2 regions of the Stenotrophomonas sp. STEN009 genome follow, and region 2 is predicted to be linked to the other one. Evidence: riboswitches for the same ligand, from Rfam matches in the RefSeq annotation. Region 2 holds a riboswitch; the other holds the start of a gene.
The links. A riboswitch is a leader RNA that binds a small molecule or an ion and turns the genes downstream of it on or off. The one in region 2 is predicted to bind cobalamin.
Positions count from the first base shown of each region.

Region 1: it holds a riboswitch for cobalamin, as region 2 does, so the genes downstream of both, metE (5-methyltetrahydropteroyltriglutamate--homocysteine S-methyltransferase) here and btuB (TonB-dependent vitamin B12 receptor) in region 2, are expected to answer to the same signal.

Region 1 is NZ_JBRRES010000017.1:75,695-82,052, forward strand. Features, by position in the region: gene ACVOMM_RS10100 (helix-turn-helix domain-containing protein) at 1-152, shown strand, start outside; gene ACVOMM_RS10105 (RpoH suppressor) at 509-2,356, opposite strand; cobalamin riboswitch at 2,498-2,727, shown strand; gene metE (5-methyltetrahydropteroyltriglutamate--homocysteine S-methyltransferase) at 2,947-5,244, shown strand; gene ACVOMM_RS10115 (epoxyqueuosine reductase QueH) at 5,308-5,979, shown strand; gene pncA (bifunctional nicotinamidase/pyrazinamidase) at 6,035-6,358, shown strand, end outside.
Region 2 is NZ_JBRRES010000004.1:86,032-92,389, reverse strand. Features, by position in the region: gene ACVOMM_RS03200 (aminotransferase-like domain-containing protein) at 1-359, shown strand, start outside; gene bioD (dethiobiotin synthase) at 394-1,080, opposite strand; gene ACVOMM_RS03190 (GAF domain-containing protein) at 1,148-1,630, shown strand; gene ACVOMM_RS03185 (TfoX/Sxy family protein) at 1,627-1,989, shown strand; gene ACVOMM_RS03180 (histidine phosphatase family protein) at 2,005-2,583, opposite strand; cobalamin riboswitch at 2,736-2,957, shown strand; gene btuB (TonB-dependent vitamin B12 receptor) at 3,074-4,915, shown strand; gene gph (phosphoglycolate phosphatase) at 4,943-5,611, opposite strand; gene ACVOMM_RS03165 (LysR family transcriptional regulator) at 5,674-6,358, opposite strand, start outside.

The DNA.
Region 1 (6,358 bases), on a different contig from region 2:
GCTGCGACCTGCAGCATGCCGAGCGGCTGGTGTATTCGCTGGGGCTGGATGTGCAGAGCCCCGGCAATTCGGTGTCGATCGGCCCGGGTTGCCGGGTGTGCCCGCGCGAGGACTGCATGCAGCGCGCGTTCGCGCAGCTGCCGGGGCGATAGGGTTGGCTCGGCAGGGCTGCGCCCTGCACCTGCACAGGCCTAAGCAACGGCAACGGCAAAAGCTGGCATTCCGTGGGATGGCGGGGCGGGTCCGGTTGCGGGGGACGGCGCAAGTACGTCCATGTAGCCTCGGTCGCGCCATCCATGGCGCTCACGCCCCCGCAACCGGACCCACCCCGCCTTCGACAGATCTCCGCAAGCTGTCAGAACGACGCATTGCCCTGGTGGGTGTCGACCTTGGTCGACACGAACCCTGGCGATGAGCCACCGCAGGGATCAGATCGTGCCGACCAAGGTCGGCACCCACCAGACAAGGTCGGCACCCGCCGGAACAGTTCAATCGGCTGCGGCAGCGGTCAGTAGATCGGCGTCACCTTCATCTGCGGCAGCGGCCGTGGTGCGCCGTCGGTGAGGTCCGGGCCAAGATCCTCCCAGCTGCGGCCCTGCTCCACCATCAGCCCCCACAACTGCTGTGACGCCAGCCGCTTGTCCTCCGAGCCCAGCTTGTACGACGGTGGCGACGGCACGCCGGCAGCCACCATCGTGTACGCCGCCCGATAGCCCAGCACCTGCTGCGCGGGATCGTCGGTACGCGCCACTTCCAGCGTGTAACGCTGGTAGGCCGAGGCCAGGTTGCGCCAGCGGATCCAGTAGTGATTCTCGAAGGAGAACGCGCAGAAGCGCGCACCGGCCAGGCTGCCCTTGTCGGCGATGCGGGTCAGCACCTCCTGCGGCATGTCCAGGTTCATGCCGCCCTCATCACCCTGCAGGGTCACGTGCACGATGCGGTCGCGATAGCCCGGAGCACGCGCCTGCAGCAGGTCGCGCCAGTTCTGCATGGTTGCCACCACCGCGAACAGGAAACGGCCAAGCTCGCCGGCGGCCACCGGCGCGGCGATGGACTGGTAGGTGCGTTGCCAGCCATGACGGTTTTCGCTGGGCAGGAACACCGATCGCTCCAGCGCCTGCCGTGCATTGCCGCCGGAGCTGACCTCCTCCGCATGCTGTGGATAGACCAGGTTGATGGCGAAGGTCGGCCAGCGCGGAAGCGCCGCGTCGAACAGATGGATCGGGAAGTTGCTGCTGATGCCCCCATCGGAGAACCAGCAGATCCGGAAGGCGGTGATCACCGGGCCGCAGGCCTGGCCGGCACTGGTCAGCCCCTCCATGCTGTCGGCCACGTTGTGTTCCGGATCGGAGGCGGTCGCTCCAGGCTCGCAGCGGCGCTCGCGGCGCGAGGGCTCATGCAGCGGCACTGCGCTGATCAGCAACGGGAAACTCAGGCTCATCCGCGTTGCCACCAGTACCGGCAGCTGCGGCCCCTGCGGCAGGCGGTAATAGAGTCGTCCATCCACGCCCAGCGGCGGACCCGCATGGTTGACCAGCCACTGCACCACGCTGGCCGGGAACAGCTGGTCGAACTCTTCGCGCAGGAACCAGAACTGCGCGCCGCCCAGCGGCAGCGTGCGGGGTTCGTTGTGCGATACGCAGGTGGTGATCATCTGCAGGGTGATGGCATGCGGGCTGTCCGGCTCGTCGGCATAGCGCGGCGCATCGTGCAGGTCGGCAAAGGTAAGCGGCACATCGGCCGGCTTGCCTGACAGCTGCTGCAGGCAGCCGTGCAGCCATTCCGTCAACGCCGGCCGGCGCGCGTCGCTGCCGAGGCCGCTGCACAGGCCCAGCAGATTGCGTCGTGCCACCCGCGCGACCCGCAGCGCGGCCCCGGCCACGCCAGCGCCGTAGGCGCACAGCAGGGACGGCAGCAATGTTGCCGCCACTCCACTCCAGCCGCCGCCCCACGCGCCCAGCGCGAGCAGCAATGCCAGCGACACCAGCACTTCCAGCGGCGCGATCTGGAACACGGCGATGGCCAGGCACAGCAGCTTGCGGGGCCAGCCTGCATTGCCGGTCAGCACCACCAGCAGCCGATAGGCTGCACGCGCGCCGCGCGCCGGCTGGAACAGACCGTAGATGAACCCGCGCCGCGACAGCTGCGCCGACACCGCCGACAATCCACCGTACCCGGCATCGCCGGGCAGCGGCTCGCCCGCCTGCTGGCGGCGATCACCATGGGCCGCCGCCGCAGCCACCGCGGCGGCGATGGCGCCTGCCGAGGTGCCACCGATGCTCTTGAAGCGATATTCGCGCGCCAGCGCCAGTACCGCATTGGGGTACACGATGCCGCTGGTGATGCCACCTTTCATGACCAGATCGCAGTACTTCGCCGCCACACGTCACCTCCCGTCCGTCGGTTGCCAGTATCGCAAGCCGGCCTCTCACTGCCTGAGAAAGGCGCCACATCCCGGTGGTGTGATGCCAGGCCTTGACCATTGCTGCCAACCGGCCTACCTTGTGCACGCCGAAGGTATTCATCTCTTCATGCGAATGAAGGGATGAATTTAAACGGGAATCCGGTGAAGGCGCTTCGCGCGCCCATTCCGGAGCTGCCCCGCAGCGGTGAATGGAAACGAATCCTGCCAACAGCACTGGGCTCGCGCCTGGGAAGCGGCAGGTAGTAGGTGGGCTGCGGCCCGCGTCCAACAGCCCGAATACCGGCCCCGGCCGGGGGACACGACCGTCCCCTGACTCGACCTGGAATCTCCGCGGGGAGGTTGCCGGGGCCGTCGTCGTCCTGCGCCTGCAGGGTGCGCGGCCACGTGCGTCCTTTTCACGGCATCCGGTTCGCCCGCGGGGGCGAAGGTCGCTGGCAAGACGCCCGTGGGCCGGCAACGGCACGCGTCGTCCTGCGGTTCCTTCGTTCCTCAATGCCGACATGCAATGAGGACACGCTGCAATGACCACTGTTACCAACCTGGGCTTTCCCCGCATCGGCGCCAAGCGCGAACTGAAGCGGGCGCTCGAACGCCACTGGGCCGGCGAGGACGACGCCGCCACCCTGCAGGCCACCGCCGCGGCGCTGCGTGCCCGGCACTGGCAGCTGCAGATCGAGGCCGGCGTCGATGTACCGCCGAGCAACGACTTCAGCCTGTACGACCAGGTGCTCGACACCGCATGGCTGTTCGATGCCATTCCCGAACGCTACCGCGAACTGGCCGCGCACGATCCACTGGCCGCCTACTTCGCCACGGCCCGTGGCCTGCAGCGCGATGGCATCGACCTGCGCGCGCTGGAGATGACCAAGTGGTTCGACACCAACTATCACTATCTGGTGCCGGAACTGCACGCGGGCCAGGCCTTCGCCCTGCGCGGTGACAAGCCGCTGGCCGAGTTCAACGAGGCCAGGGCGCTGGGCATCCACACCCGTCCGGTGCTGCTGGGGCCGGTGAGCTTCCTGCTGCTGTCCAAGACCACCGACGGCAGCGCCGCGCTGGACCTGCTGGATGCGCTGCTGCCGGCCTATGTGCAGCTGCTCGGCCAGCTGGCCGACGCCGGTGCCGACTGGGTGCAGCTGGATGAGCCGCTGCTGGTGCAGGATCTCGACGCCGATGCGCAGGCAGCCTATGAGCGCGCCTATGCCCGGTTGGCCACGGCACGGCGTCCGAAACTGCTGGTCGCGACCTATTTCGGTGCGCTCGAGGACAACCTGGCGTTGGCCACCGGCCTGCCGGTGGACGGACTGCACGTGGACCTGGTGCGCGCGCCGGAGCAGCTGGACGCCGTGCTGAAGGCGCTGCCGGCCGAGCGCGTGCTGTCGGCCGGCCTGGTCAACGGCCGCAACATCTGGCGCACCCATCTGGACAACGCACTGATCCTGGCCCGGTTTGCCCAGGTGGACCGCGGCGCCGACCGGCTCTGGCTGGCACCGTCCTGTTCCCTGCTGCACACGCCCGTGGATCTTGCGCTGGAAAAGAAGCTGGATGACGAACTGAAGGGCTGGCTGGCGTTCTCCCGGCAGAAGCTGCAGGAACTGCGCCTGCTGGCCGACGCGCTCGATGGCAGGGTGGATGCGGAAGCGGGCCTGGCTGCCAACCGCGCTGCACTGGAGGGGCGTCGTCGCTCGCCACGCGTGCACAACCCGGCCGTGGCCGCACGCCTGGCCGCGCTGACCGTGGCCGATGCGCAGCGGCACACCGCCTACCCGCAGCGCCGCATCGCACAGCATGCGGCGCTGCAGCTGCCGCTGCTGCCCACCACCACGATCGGTTCCTTCCCGCAGACGCTGGAGGTGCGCGAGGCACGCGCCCGGCACAAGTCCGGCAAGCTGGGCCTGGCCGAGTACGAGGCCTTCCTGGAACAGCAGACCGCGCATGCGGTACGCGTGCAGGAAGCGCTGGGCCTGGACGTGCTGGTCCACGGCGAGTTCGAGCGCAACGACATGGTCGAGTACTTCGGCGAGCAGCTGGAAGGCTTCGCCTTTACCGGCAACGGCTGGGTGCAGAGCTATGGCTCGCGCTGCGTCAAACCGCCGGTGATCTTCGGCGACGTCAGCCGCCCGCAGCCGATGACGGTGCGCTGGTCCAGTTACGCGCAATCGCTCACCGACAAGCCGATGAAGGGCATGCTGACCGGTCCGGTGACGGTACTGCAGTGGTCGTTCGTGCGCGACGACCAGGAACGCGATGTGACCTGCCGGCAGATCGCGCTGGCCCTGCGGGACGAAGTGCAGGACCTGGAAGCAGCCGGCATCGGCGTGATCCAGGTGGACGAGCCGGCCCTCCGCGAGGGGTTGCCGTTGCGCCGCGCCCACTGGCGCGCCTACCTGGACTGGGCGGTGGAATCGTTCCGCATCAGTACCAGCGGCGTGCGCGATGCCACCCAGATCCACACCCACATGTGCTATTCGGAGTTCAACGACATCATCCACTCGGTCGCAGCGATGGACGCGGACGTGATCTCGATCGAGACCTCACGCTCGCGCATGGAACTGCTGGATGCCTTCGTGAAGTTCAACTATCCCAACGAGATCGGCCCGGGCGTGTATGACATCCACTCCCCGCGCGTGCCGGACAAGGCGGAGATGGTGGACCTGCTGCGCAAGGCGCTGGCCGTGCTGAAGCCGGAGCAGCTGTGGGTCAACCCGGACTGCGGGCTGAAGACCCGTGGCTGGCCAGAAACCCGCGCTGCACTGCAGGCACTGGTTGCCGCCGCAGTGGAACTGCGTGCCGAGCACACCGACGCCCGCGTCGCCTGACCTGTCTCTCCACCCCGATGCACGGGCCGCCGCCGTTGCCGGCGGTCCGTGCGGTACCTGACGATGACCGAGCTCCAACGCCCCACCCTGTCCCTGCCCGCCGACGGCAAGCGCCTGCTGCTGCATTCGTGCTGTGCGCCCTGCTCCGGCGAAGTGATGGAGGCGATCACGGCCTCCGGGATCGACTACGCGATCTTCTTCTACAACCCCAACATCCATCCGGTGAAGGAATACGAGCTTCGCAAGCAGGAGAACATCCGCTTCGCCGAGCAGCATGGCATCCCCTTCATCGACTGCGACTACGACACCGACAACTGGTTCAGCCGCGCGCGCGGCATGGAGAACGAACCCGAGCGCGGCATCCGCTGCACGATGTGCTTCGACATGCGCTTCGAGCGCACGGCGCTGTACGCGCATGAGCACGGCTACGACACCATCAGCTCGTCGCTGGGCATCTCGCGCTGGAAGAACATGGCGCAGATCAATGACTGCGGCATCCGCGCCGCGGCGCGCTACGAGGGCCTGCAGTACTGGGATTACAACTGGCGCAAGGGCGGTGGTGCCAGCCGCATGATCGAGATCAGCAAGCGCGAGCGGTTCTACCAGCAGGAGTACTGTGGCTGCGTGTACTCGCTGCGCGATGCCAACCGGCACCGCCGGGAGACCGGCCGCGAGCGGATCCGGATCGGGCTGCTGTATTACGGCCAGGACAACGAAACGCCGCAGGGCGATTGACGTGTGGCGAGGGGGCGGCCACGCTGGTCGCCTCTTCCGCCGCGCTGGAACGTCCATGCCCACCCTGCCCGCCACTGTCGCCCTGCTGGTGATCGATCTGCAGCCGGACTTCATGCCCGGTGGCGCGCTGGCCTGTGACCGCGGCGATGCGCTGGTCGCGCCGATCGCGCAGCTGCTGGCGCAGCGCCGCTACCGCACCGTAGTGGCCACCCAGGACTGGCATCCCGCGGACCATGCTTCGTTCGCCAGCCAGCACCCCGGCCATCGTCCGTTCGAAACGATCCTGCTGCATGCGCAACCGCAGACCCTGTGGCCGGACCACTGCGTGCAGGGCAGCGCCGGTGCCGCCCTGCATCCGCAGGTGGACTGGAACATGGCC
Region 2 (6,358 bases):
TGGCCGCGTACCTGGAAGGGAGCGGATACGAACATCACCTGCACCGCATGCGGCGCCTGTATCGCGAGCAGGTGGGACGGCTGCGCCAGCTCGTGGCCGAGCATTTCCCGCCTGGCACACGCGCCACGGAACCACAGGGTGGCTTCCTGCTGTGGCTGGAACTGCCGGGCGTGGACACCCGCGCACTGTTCGAGCGGGCGCTGGAAGAGGGCATCGTGTTCATGCCCGGCCAGGTGTATTCGCGCGGTCCGCGCTACCGGCACTGCCTGCGGCTGTCGTGCTGCCAGACCTTCGACGCACGTTTCATCGCTGCCGTGGAGCGCCTGGGCGCCCTCGCGCGGGAGCTCGCGGCCGGTTGATCGCAGCGGGTCGCAGGCTCCGCTCTACGGGAACTCAGCCCTCATGCAGGTGCATCGCCAGGGCCTGAGCATCGGCGCCCGGCAGGTGCGGCAGCCGTCCCCAGCATGGCATCGGCAACCGCTGCACCAGCGTGGCCACGTTCTCGTCCTGGCGCTGCATGGCCGGATCGATGTGATTGCCGATCCAGCCCAGGCACTCCACGCCGCTGGCCTGCAAGGAGTGCGCGGTCAATCTCGCGTGGTTGACGCAGCCCAGCCGCAGGCCGACCACCAGCACGACCGGCAGACGCAGTGCCCGCACGATGTCGAGCTGGTCCAGGTGGACGGAGACCGGCGCCAGCCATCCCCCTACGCCTTCCACCACCACCACGTCGGCGGTGGCACGCAGGCGCTCGAACGCGGCGACGATCGGTGCCAGGGCGATGTCCACCCCGTCCTCGGCCGCCGCCAGTTCGGGAGCGATCGGCTGCCGCAGGGCATAGGGATTCACGTCGACGTAGTCCGGCACCGGCCGACTGGCCGCCTGCAGCGCCAGCGCATCCTCGTTGCGCAGGCCCTGCCCCAGATCCTGGCTGCCACTGGCCACAGGCTTCATTCCGACCGCTCGCAGGCCACGCCGGCGCAGGGCGTGCAGCAGCGCGGTGCTGGCCGCCGTCTTGCCGATCTCGGTATCGGTGCCGGTGACGAACAGCGCGGATGGCAGGGCAGCGGGCAACGGCATCAGAGGCTCCAGCGGGGCAACAGAGCGTGCATTATCGCTGGCCCGGCACGCTTGCTAGACTGCGGTCATGTTCGCCAATGCCTCGCTTACCGGCAGCAAGCCGGAACAATACGCCCAGTTGCTTGAACAGGCCCGTGGCCTAGTCCATGGAGAGTCCGACCGCATCGCCAACGCGGCCAATCTCTCGGCGCTGGTCTTCCACGCCCTGCCCGACCTGAACTGGGTGGGTTTCTATCTCTACGATGGCCAGGAGCTGGTGGTCGGCCCGTTCCAGGGGCTGCCGGCCTGCGTGCGCATTCCGCTGGACAAGGGCGTGTGTGGTGCCGCGGCCCGCCAGCGCGTGACCCAGCGCGTCGACGATGTCGATGCCTTTCCGGGCCACATCGCCTGCGACTCGGCCTCCCGCTCGGAACTGGTCGTTCCGCTGCTGCGCGGCGATGAACTGATCGGAGTCTTCGACATCGACAGCCCGAAGACCGGTCGCTTCGATGCCGATGACCAGGCCGGACTGGAAGCCATCGCGCGCGTCTTCGTCGAGGCGTTGGGATGAGTGCGCCGAAGCTGCGCAACATCGGTCCGAAAAGTGCGGCGTGGCTGCGCCAGGTCGGTCTGCGCAGCCGTGACGATCTGGCCGCCGTCGGCGCGGTGGGTGCCTTCGTCAAGGTCAAGCGCGCCGGCTTCAAGCCCAGCCTGAACCTGCTCTACTCGCTGGAAGGCGCCCTGCTGGACTGCCATTGGCAGGAACTGAGCGAGCCGCAGCGCGAGGCGCTGGTGCAGGACTACGAAGCGCGCATCGCCGCGCACCCGCTGAAGGCGGCCGGCCCGGCCTCGGGGCCGGTGCACGAGCAGCGTTTCGACGCAGACGACGACGCAGAAGAAGACGTGACCGGAAGCGCCGACGAGGACTGATCGGCGCCGGCCGGATCAGGGCTGCTGCAACTCCAGCAGCTCGCCCACCAGGCCTGCCTCGCCACGCTCCAGCCTGACCCGCAGGCGCGTACCGTGGTCGATGCGCAGCGCCCAGCACAGCGACATCGGCAGGCCGCAGACCTGTGACAGCACCATGCGCAGCGGGCCACCGTGGCTGACCACGACGGTCGGCAGCGGGTCGTCATCGTCGAGCAGGCGGTCGAGCGCACGCGCGATGCGCCGCTCGAAGTGCCCCCAGCTTTCGCCGTTGGGCGGCGGATACGCATGCGGATCGGCATGGAATGCCGCCAACGCCTGCTCCGGCAGGTCGAACAGTGCCTGCCCGTCCCAGTCGCCGAAGTCGAGTTCTTCCCACTCCTCGTCCGCATCCACGTCCAGCCCGCGCGGGGTGGCCAGCGCCATCGCTGTGTGCAGTGACCGCAGGCGGGGCGAGCTGATCACCCGCTCCCAGGGCTGCGTGGCGTAGGCCTCCACCAGTTCCTGTGGCAGGCGGGCCAGCTGCGGTGGATCGCTGCGGCCATCGAGGTACTCGTCGCGACCGTTGCCAGCGTGGCGGACCAGGTCGAGGATCATGCATGCATCCTGTGCAGGCAACGCGGGGACAGCGGAAAACGGGCGGACATCGGCAACGGCACCACGGGATCAAGCAGCAATTCTAGTGGCTGGGGATCATCAGCTCCACAGACATTGCCGCATATGCGCCGCACCGGGCATGCCGATGCCGTAGACTGCGCGCACTTCCAGGTGACCTGCGGCATGGCCGGCAGGTTGAAACGGGAAGCCGGTGACGCGTGAACCCACGCCATGCCGGCGCTGCCCCCGCAACGGTAAGCACGTCAGTTCCAGGCAGTACCGCCACTGTGCCAACAGCATGGGAAGGCGCCTGGACGGTGGCCTCGCGCCGCCTGGCGGCAAGCCCGGAGACCGGCCCGGAAGCCTCAGGTCGCGATGCGGTGGGCATGGCGCTGGATGTCCGCAGCACTGCCTGCGGCATCGGCGCTTGCCTGCCTCCGCGGCTCCTCCCCTTCGCCACGCGGGCGTGCGTGGCACCTGGAGTCCCCCGATGAAGCTGCAGTCCCGATTGCTTTCCCTGGCCGTATTGGCCGCCCTGCCCGCGTTGGCCCAGGCCGATGATGGCGCCCGCGCGCTCGATCCCATCCTGGTCACGGCCACCCGCACCCCCATCGCCCTGCAGGACAGCATCGCGCCTGCGCAGGTGATCGACCGGACGCAGATCGAGTCCAGCCAGGCCACTTCGCTGCAGGACCTGCTGCGTGGCCGCGCCGGCATCAACCTCACCAACGCCGGCGGCCTGGGCAAGCAGAGCTCGCTGTTCCTGCGCGGCACCAACTCCGGCCACACGGTGGTGCTGGTCGACGGCGTGCGCATCAACAGCGCCGATCTCGGCCTGGCGATGATCCAGGACCTGCCGCTGGCGCAGATCGAACGCGTGGAGATCGTGCGCGGCCCGCAGTCCAGCCTGTATGGCGCCGACGCCATCGGCGGTGTGATCCAGATCTTCACCCGCCGCAACCAGGGCGACTTCGCGCCATATCTGCAGCTGGGCGGTGGCAGCAATGGCCTGCGTGAGGCCAGCGGCGGCATCGGTGGCAGCAGCGAACGCGGCTGGTTCGGCGCCGACATCGCCTACCAGCATTCCGATGGCATCGATGCCTGCCGGGGCTCGGCCACGCTGTTCACCGGCTGCTTCGCCGACGAACCCGACCGCGACGGCTACCGCAATCTCTCCAAGAGCCTGCGCGGCGGCTACAACTTCAACGAGCAGTGGACGGTGGAGGGCAGCGCGCTGCGCGCCGACGGCCAGAACCACTACGACGGCTACTACAACTACTCCGAGACGCGCCAGCAGGTACTGTCCGGCAAGGTCCGCTACACGCCGGCCGAACGGCTGGTGCTGACCGCCAACGTCGGTCGCAGTGACAACGAATCGGACAACGTCGGCGCGGACGGCGTGCATGGCAGCGCGCAGACGCATCGTGACAGCGCGTCGCTGCAGGGCGACTTCGGCGTGGCCGAAGGCCAGCTGCTGAGTGCCGGTGTGGACTGGAGTGAGGACAACCTGGACGGCAGCAGTGCCGGCTATCGTGTCGACAGCCGTCGCAACACCGGTGTGTTCGTGCAGTACCAGGGGCGCTTCGGCCGGCACCAGTTGCAGGCCAGCGCGCGCAACGACGACAACGAGCAGTTCGGCAACCATGCCACCGGCAGCATCGGCTGGGCGATGGAGCTGGATCACGGCCTGCGCATCAACGCCAGCTACGGCACGGCCTTCAAGGCACCCACCTTCAGCGACCTGTATGACCCGTGGAGCGGCGTGCCGACGCTGCATCCTGAGAAGTCGAAGAGCGCCAACCTGGGCATTTCGCAGCAGGGCCAGGGCTGGCGCTGGGGCCTGGATGTGTACGAGACCCGCATCGATGACCTGATCACCTACGATGCAGCCACCTTCAGGATGCAGCAGGTGGAGAAGGCGCGCATCCGCGGTGCCGAACTGACCGGCGGCGTCGTGCTGGCCGGCTTCGACATCGCTGCACAGCTGAGCTACACCGACCCGCGCAACCGCACGAACGGCAGCAGCCAGTTCGACAACTGGCTGCCGCGCCGTGCACAGCAGACGGCACGGCTGGATGTGGATCGCCGCTTCGGCGCATTCCGTGCCGGCCTGACCGTACAGGGTGCGGGCAAGCGCTATGACGATGCCGCCAACACGGTGAAGGTCGGCGGCTATGGCACGTTGGATCTGCGCGCCGAGTACGCGCTCACGCCATCGTGGTCGCTGCTGGCCCGGGCAACCAATGTGTTCGACCGCAGGTACGAGACCGTGGCGTGGTTCAACCAGCCGGGCCGCGAGTATCAGCTGAGCGTGCGCTACCAGCCGAAATGAGCAGGCGCGCCGGGCGCAGGCCCGGCGCTATACCGGGATGCGCGCGGCCAGGCCCGGCAGTTCGCGCAGATCGTCGATCACCGCCACCGCAGCTGCGGTGGCCAGGTCCAGGCCACGCGGGTAGCCGTAGCGCACCAGCGCGATCGGCATTCCCGCGTCTTCCGCCGCGCGGTAGTCGGTCAACGAATCACCCACCATCAGGCATGCATTCACCGGCAAGCCGAAGTGTGCCGCGATGTGCCGCAGTGGTTCACCGCTGGGCTTGCGCTGTGGCAGCGAATCGCCGCCCAGCACCAGCGCGAACGCATCGCCGATGCCCAGATGCTGCAGCAGCGGCGGCACCAGCGCTGCAGGCTTGTTGGTGCAGATGGCCAGCGGCACAGCACGTTCCCGCAGCTGCGCCAGTGCTTCGGCCACACCGTCGAACAGGCGTGGGCTGCGCAGCAGGCACTCACGGTAATGCACCATGAACACCGGCATGACCTCGGCCAGATCGACCTGCCGCCCTGCGGCATGCACGGCCTGCTCGACCAACCGGCGGACACCGTCGCCAATCCAGCCCAGCACGGTGGCTTCCGGCACACGGGCCAGGCCGATGTCCTCCAGCGTGCGGTTCAGGGCTTCGGCGATATCGGCGGCGCTGTCGACCAGCGTGCCATCGAGGTCGAATACGACCAGCGGGTAGGGATACGACACGCAACGCACCTGTACGACGTGGGGCCGCTCATTGTATGCCGTGTGCGCATCGCACCGGGATGTCATGCAGGTTCCACACGCGCCGGTCGCCAGTCCAGATCCTGGAAGGCCGGGCTGGCGAAACACTCGCCCAGGAAGTCGAGGAACCGCCGCATGATCGCCGACTGCTGGCGACGCGATGCGTACACCGCATGAATGCCCAGCTCGTCCAGGGTATACGCCGGCAGCAGTTCCACCAGCTCGCCACTGCGCAGCAACGGCGCCACCTGGTAGGTGGGCAGCATCGCAATGCCGGCGCTGGCGCGAACGGCTTCCAGCAGCAATGACGCTTCGTTGGCGCTGATGTTGCCGCCCACCGCCACCGACTGCGAACGTCCGTCGCGGTGCAGGTGCCACAGGCTCTTGCCCACGTAGTGATGGGTCAGGCAGTTGTGTGCGGCCAGATGTTCCGGGGCGGTCGGCGTGCCGCGCACCTCCAGGTAACCGGGCGTGGCGCACAGCACCGAGCGGCATGTGGCCAGCCGCCGCGCGATCAGGCTGGGGTCGATCTGCCGGGCGATGCGTACCGCCAGATCCACCCGCTCCTCGACCAGATTCACCGTGCGATCGACCAGCAGCAGTTCGATGCGCGCCGCCGGATGACGCTTGACGAAGTCGGCGACGGCGCGCGCCAGATGGCTCTGCCCGAACGAGACGCTGGCGGTCACCCGCAGCGTGCCATGCGGTTCGGGATCGTCGCTGGCCAGT